3 regions of the Streptomyces sp. L2 genome follow, and region 3 is predicted to be linked to each of the others. Evidence: riboswitches for the same ligand, from Rfam matches in the RefSeq annotation. Region 3 holds a riboswitch; each other region holds the start of a gene.
The links. A riboswitch is a leader RNA that binds a small molecule or an ion and turns the genes downstream of it on or off. The one in region 3 is predicted to bind cobalamin.

Region 1: linked by a shared signal. The riboswitch ahead of DBP14_RS27740 (cobalamin biosynthesis protein) and the one ahead of DBP14_RS25295 (prenyltransferase/squalene oxidase repeat-containing protein) in region 3 are both predicted to bind cobalamin.
Region 2: linked by a shared signal. The riboswitch ahead of DBP14_RS04755 ((2Fe-2S) ferredoxin domain-containing protein) and the one ahead of DBP14_RS25295 (prenyltransferase/squalene oxidase repeat-containing protein) in region 3 are both predicted to bind cobalamin.

Annotation. Positions count from the first base shown of each region.
Region 1 covers NZ_QBDT01000001.1:6,204,964-6,207,154, forward strand. Annotated here, with positions in the region: gene DBP14_RS27735 (cobyric acid synthase) at 1-219, opposite strand, end outside; gene DBP14_RS27740 (cobalamin biosynthesis protein) at 216-1,160, opposite strand; cobalamin riboswitch at 1,257-1,399, opposite strand; gene DBP14_RS27745 (hypothetical protein) at 1,537-1,764, opposite strand; gene DBP14_RS27750 (inorganic phosphate transporter) at 1,797-2,191, opposite strand, start outside.
Region 2 covers NZ_QBDT01000001.1:1,102,009-1,104,199, forward strand. Annotated here, with positions in the region: gene DBP14_RS04750 (enoyl-CoA hydratase/isomerase family protein) at 1-440, opposite strand, end outside; gene DBP14_RS04755 ((2Fe-2S) ferredoxin domain-containing protein) at 536-877, opposite strand; cobalamin riboswitch at 995-1,117, opposite strand; gene DBP14_RS04760 (hypothetical protein) at 1,761-2,191, opposite strand, start outside.
Region 3 covers NZ_QBDT01000001.1:5,671,279-5,673,469, reverse strand. Annotated here, with positions in the region: gene DBP14_RS25300 (aminoglycoside phosphotransferase family protein) at 1-626, opposite strand, end outside; cobalamin riboswitch at 686-816, shown strand; gene DBP14_RS25295 (prenyltransferase/squalene oxidase repeat-containing protein) at 932-2,167, shown strand; gene DBP14_RS25290 (SCO2322 family protein) at 2,164-2,191, shown strand, end outside.

The sequences.
Region 1 (2,191 bases), 530 kb from region 3:
CAGCGCGGTCGGCTCGACGCGGCACGCCTGGGCCTGCATGGCCTGGGCCCGGCCGATCTCCGCTCCCTCGCGGGTCACGAACGAGTTGAGGGACATGTTCTGCCCCTTGAACGGCGCGACCTTCACGCCCTGGCGGACCAGCCACCGGCAGATCCCGGCCGTCACGACGCTCTTGCCGGCGTCGGAGGTGGTGCCGGCGACGAGGAGACCCCCGCTCACTTCCCACGTCCCTTCAGGAGGAGGCGCCCGGCGACGGTGACGCCGAGCGCGAGGAGGCCGACCCGGCGGGAGAGCCGTACGGCCCGGTCGACGTCGGTGACGCGGACGGCGCGTCCGGCGTCGCCGTTCAGCACGGGCCGGTGCTCGACCCGGCCGCCGTAGGAGAGGGTGCCGCCCAGCCGCACGCCGAGGGCGCCCGCGAACGAGGCTTCGACGGGCCCGGCGTTGGGGCTCGGATGCCGGCGCGCGTCCGCCCGCCAGGCGCGTGCGGCACCGCGCGGATCGGGTCCCGCGAGCGTGGCGAGTACGGCGGTCAGGCGCGCCCCCGGCCAGCCGGCGAGGTCGTCGAGGCGGGCGGAGGCCCAGCCGTAGCGGCGGAAGCGGGGGGACTTGTGACCGACCATCGCGTCCAGCGTGTTGACGGCCCGGAAGCCGAGCAGGCCCGGCACTCCGCCGACCGCACCCCACACCAGGGCGCCCACGACCGCGTCGGAGGTGTTCTCGGCGACCGACTCGACCACCGCCCGCGCGATCCCGTCGGCGTCCAGGGCCTGCGGGTCCCGGCCGCACAGGTGCGGCAGCCGCGCGCGGGCCGCCGCCACGTCACCGGACTCCAGGGCGCGGCCGATCGTCCGCGCCTCCCGGGCGAGTGACGTGCCGCCGACCACCGCCCAGGTGGCGGCCGCGGTCAGGGCCACGGAGGCGGCGGGGGAGCGGCGTACGGCGCGTGTGGCGAGCGCCCCGAGGGCGACGGCGCCTCCGGCGCACACGGCGGTGTGCAGCGCGCCCCAGCCGCGGTGGTCGTGCCACAACGCGCTCTCCACGGCCGCGGCCGTCCGTCCGAACACGGCGACCGGGTGCCCGCGGCGCGGGTCGCCGAGGAGCAGGTCACCGAGGAGGCCGGCGGCGGCGCCGTACGCGTATGTGCGATCGGCACCCATCGGCTCAGCCGGCCGTGGGCACGGGGAAGCGCCGGTGAAGGGTCCTTCGGCAGCCGAGCATGGCGGTATGTCCTCACTCAGGGTGTCCGCGCCCTGGGTTGACGAGACCGGCGGTGAGAGTTCCTGGCTCCCGGGGATCGCTACCCCGGTGACAGTGGCGGGACCGCGCCGGATTCACACCGGCTTCCTCTGCTGCCGCCGTACATGGCCCGGGCAGTCCACCACGCCCCCGGAACGGCCGTCAACTTGCCGTTGACCTGCGGGGGGAGAGTGTGCCGATCCCCACACCGGCGGCGTGTCTCCTCGGACATGCGAAAGGCCCCACCCCGGTGTGCACCGTGGGGTGGAGCCTTCCAGACGGTCGGTCAGGACGTGGTCAGGACTTGCCGACGATCAGGTAGAGGCCGTACGCCACCGCCGCCGCGCAGGCCGCGAAGCAGACGTAGGCGCCGGTCACGGCGAGCGCGGCGGAGTTGCCCTCGGCCGCGGCCCGCTCGCGGCGGGCCAGGCCGGTGACGCCGAGGGTGAACAGGGTCACCAGGCCCACGGTGACCACGAGGCTGACGCCGAAGACGGATCCGATGGCCGCCCAGTCGATCTTCATGTCGTTTCCTTGGTTGTCCGGAGTGACCGGGGTCAGACCGCGGCGGCCGGCGGCACCGCGGGGGCGGCGGCCGGTGCGGAGGTCTCGACGGGGGCCGGGATGGTGGCCGTCAGGCCGGCGGGGACCGGGCCCACCGGGGGCGGGGTCACCATGGCGATGGCGGTGGTCACCACGCCGGCCGGCTCCTCGGCGGCGTCGGCGTCGACGTCGTTGACGTTGGAGCTGTCGACGACCTCGCGGCGGGACCGCTTCCAGATCGCGGCGCTGGAGGCGACCAGGAACACGGCGACGGCCCCGGTGCCCCAGTCCCCGAGATCCGTCACGGATTCGGCGAGCGCCCCGACCAGGGCGGCGGCCGGCAGGGTCAGCACCCAGGCGACGACCATGCGGGTCGCCGTGGACCAGCGGACCACACCGCCCTTGCGGC
Region 2 (2,191 bases), 4.6 Mb from region 3:
GGGACGAAGCCGATGCCGGTTTCCGGCATGGCGATCCGCGACCGTTCGGTGACGACCCGGACGTCGCCGTGCGCGGAGATGCCGACCCCGCCGCCCATCACGATCCCGTCCATGACGGCCACGTACGGCTTGGGGTAGCGGGCGATGCGGGCGTTGAGGCGGTACTCGTCGCGCCAGAACGCCGCCGAGGCGGCGCCGTCGCCGTCGCGGGCGTCGTCGTGCACGGCACGGATGTCGCCGCCCGCGCACAGGCCGCGCTCCCCCGCACCCGTGACGACCACGGCCTCCACGGCCGGGTCGTGTTCCCACGCGGTCAGCGCCGCGTCGACGCGTCGGACCATCTCGTGGTCGAGGGCGTTGAGGGCCCTGGGCCGGTTGAGGGTGATGCGGGCGACCCGGCCGGTGGTGCGGAGCAGGACGGGTTCCCCGGCGGCGCTCATCACGACACCTCCGTCAGGTTCCGGGCCACGATGACACGCATGATCTCGTCGGTTCCTTCCAGGGTCTGGTGGACGCGCGGGCAGTCGCGTGAGCCTCAGGGGTTCACCGTGCGGCGCGGCGGGGTGAAGGCGTACAGGTCGAGGATGTCCGGCAGGGGTGCCACGCCCGGGCCGCCGGCCCGCACCCAGGCGACGATGTCCTCGGTCGCGTCCGCGTCGTTGACGAGACCGAGCCAGACCGGCCGCGCGCCGGCGGCCCGGCCCCTCGCGGAAGGCTGTACGACCATGACGTTGGCCTGGTCGCACACGTCGAGGCAGTCGGAGACGCGCACCGGCACCGCCGCCCGCAGCCGCGCGGTCTGAGCGGCGTGGTCCACCCCGGTCACCTTGGGGCTCCCGCAGCAGCAGTCCCGGCACACGACGACCCGGCACGGCACCGGTTCATCCACCACCGCGGCCCCGCCCGGCGGCTCTTCCCACGGCTTCTCCGGCACGGCACACCACTCCCCTCCCGGGGAGATCCGCCCCGGGGTCGGTCGAGGAGGCGACCGCGTGAGTCTCCTGGCTCCCGGGTCGCCGCTCGCCCCGCCTTCCCACCCCGGTCGGGGCGGTGGCCTGCCGGAACTCGCTCACCGGTCACAGTGGCGGGACCGCGCCGGATTCCCACCGGCTTCCTCGGACCGCCGTCGCCTGTTGTCACCGGTCATCATCTCATCGGGAGGGAGCGAGCCCCTCATCCGGCCGGTGCACGGGTCGGTTCGGCCGGTGCACGGGATGCTTCGGCCGGTGTACCGGACGGTTCGGACGGTGTACCGGACGGTTCGGCCGGCTGGTTCGCGGACTCCGGCCGGCCGGTTCAGCGGCTCGCCCTGCCGGCTCGCGGACTCCGGCCAGCCGACTCGCGGACTGCGGCCGGCCGGCTCGCGGGCTCTGACCGGCCGGCTCGCCGGTTGCGCCCGGCCGGTCCGCGGCCGCCGGCCAGCCGGTTCACGGGATCCGGCCGACTGGTTCAGCGCCCGGCCGGCTCGCGGACTCCGATCGGCCGGCTCGCGGGCTCAGACCGGCCGGTTCAGCGGCCCCGCCCAGCCGGTTCACGGGATCCGGCCGACTGGTTCAGCGCCCGGCCGGCTCGCGGACTCCGATCGGCCGGCTCGCGGGCTCAGACCGGCCGGTTCAGCGGCCCCGCCCAGCCGATTCAGCCGCCCCGCCCGCCCAACTTAGCCGCCGGGCCAGCCGGTACGGCGGCTCCGCCCGCCCAACTTGGCCGCCGGCCCGGCCCGTTCAGCGGCTCCGCCCGGCCGTGTCTGACGGCCGGCGCCCTCACTCCTCGTCGCGCAGGCGCGCCGCCAGGGAGGTCAGCGGTTCGGTCTCCTCCGTGTAGCCGAGGGCGGTCAGGTGGGAGATGGCCGCGTCGAGGCGGGTGAGGGCGGGGGCCGGGCGTTCCAGGTAGACGCCCTCGACCGCGCCGGCGAGGCGGACGCACTCGGCCCACTCGCCGGCCCGCTCCTCGTCCGGTCCGGGCTCGCCGAGCAGGGTGAGGGCCTTGTCCAGGGCGGTGAGGGCGTCGTCGTAGGCGCCGGCGTAGGCGTTGACCCGACCGTGCTCGTAGGCCAGCGCGGTGTCCAGGGAGCGGCCGCGGGGCTCATAGCCGGCCTCGCGGGCCTCGTCGGCGACCCGGCCTGCGTGGGCGAGGTACGCGAGGGCGTGGGTGAGGCCGTCGGCGCCCTCCCGCTGAGCCTGGAGGCGGGCGA
Region 3 (2,191 bases):
AGCAGTTCGAGTTCTCGCGGGCTCATCGTCGGGTTGGCCGCGCGGCGGTTGCGGGCCTCGGTGAGGGTGGATTGGGTGAGGGGGGAAGGGTCCCTCAGCAAGGTTGTCAGGATGGTGTGGGCCGGGGTGGTGAGAGGGGTGTCGTCTGCGGCTACCTGGGCCAGGATGATCGCGGACATGGCCCAGTCCAGGCCGGGTGGGCCGTCCTCGGTGTTGGACCAGTCTATGACGCGGGGGCCGTCGGCCGTGAGGATGACGTTGTCCGGGTGGAGGTCGAGGTGCAGGACCCGCGCGGCCGGGTCGGCCGGGTTCCGGCCGGGCAGCGCGTGCAGTTGGCGCAGCAGCCGGGCGAGCAGCGTGCCCGCCTCGGCCGGGGCGATGAGGCCCGAGGTGAGCGCGGCGAGCATCGTCGGACCGGACAGCCGCTCCAGGACCAGGTCGGTGCGGGACGCGGAGGGCCGTACGCGGGGCACCGGATAGCCGTGCTCGCGCACGTACGCCATCACCGCGCCCTCGGCGGCCGCGTCCCCCCACCCCTCCCGGTCGCGGCGCAGCACCCACGCGTCGTCCATCTCGTACACGTCCGCCGAACGGCCCGAGCCGAGCAGTCTCCCCGTCGTCGTCATGGCCGTGACCCTAGTCACCGGGCGGCTGTGCCCACAGCCACTCCTCGGGGTCCGTTCGGCTGCCGGTAAAGTGGCGGTGTCGTCATCACACTCGTACGGGGGGAAGCCGGTGCAATTCCGGCGCTGACCCGCAACCGTGAGCCGTCCCCGGTGGACGGTGAGCCGGACTGCCCCGTACGGGATTTTGACCGGCTCACGTGCGTCGGCGTTCCGCCGCGCACGGCACCGTCGAGGTTCACGGAGCCGAGCCGCCCGGGGTGTTCCCGTGCGCTGCCCGGCTCTCCGAGGAGAGGCAGTCGCCGATCATGTACGTCCGCCGCAGTGCCGCGGTCCTCGCCGCCGTGGGCGTGATCGCCGCGGCCGGGTCCGCCGCGCCCGCCCTGGCCGCGGGCCCGTCCCCGTCCGCGTCGCCGAAGGTGACGGTCCCGTCCGGCCTGTACGGCACCACCGACCCGACGTACGACGGTGTCTGGCGCCAGTCGCTGACCCTGCTCGCCCAGGACACGCTCGGCTACCGGCCCGCGACCGCGGCCGTCGGCTGGCTCGCGGGGCAGCAGTGCGCGAACGGTGCGTTCGCCGCGTTCCGCGCGGACCCCGGCAAGGCGTGTGACGCCAAGGTGATGGTGGACACCAACAGCACCGCCGTCGCCGTACAGGCGCTCAAGGCGACCGGCGGGCATGGCGCGGCCGTCGAGAAGGCGGCCGGCTGGCTGAAGTCGGTGCAGAACAAGGACGGTGGCTGGGGCTACACGCCCGGCGGGCCCAGCGACAGCAACTCCACGTCCGTCGTCATCGGCGCGCTCGCCGCGGCCGGCGAGGACCCGGGGCAGGTGCGGGCGGGCGGCAAGTCGCCGTACGACCTGCTGGCCGAGTTCGCTCTCCCCTGCGGGGGGAAGGGCGGCGGCGCCCTCGCCTACCAGCCCAAGAAGGGCAAGCTCACCGCCAACGCGGACGCCACGGCCGCGGGTGTCGTCGGCGCGCTCGGCAAGGGCTTCGGGGTGAAGGCCGGGGCCGACCGGGGCAAGGCTCCCGCCTGCGCCCCCGGGAAGCCGGCTCCGGCGCGGGTCGCGGACAACGGTGCCGCGTACCTCGCGGACGCCGTCGCCAGGACCGGCCACCTCACCTCGGCCCTGCCCGGCGCCGCGGACCAGCCGGACTTCGGCAACACCGCGGACACGGTCGTGGCGCTCGCCGCGGACGGCTACCTCGCGCAGGCGAAGAAGCCGTACGCCTGGCTGGAGAAGAACGCCGGCGCCTGGGCGAAGCAGAGCGGCCCGGCCGCCTACGCCCAGCTGATCCTGGCCGCGCACGCGGTCGGCGCCGACCCGGCGGACTTCGGGGGCACGGATCTGGTGAGCGCGCTGAACGCGTCGGGTCCGGCCCCGCAGAAGCAGGCGGCCGCGTCGTCGCACGCCGACGAGGAGAAGACGTCGGACGACGGTTCCGGCAACAGTGTCTGGTGGATCGTCGGCGTCGGGCTCGTCGGCGGCATCGGCGTGGGCTTCCTGATGAGCGCCCGCCGGAAGCAGCGGCAGCTGTGACCGCCGTCCGCCGTGCCGGGGTCC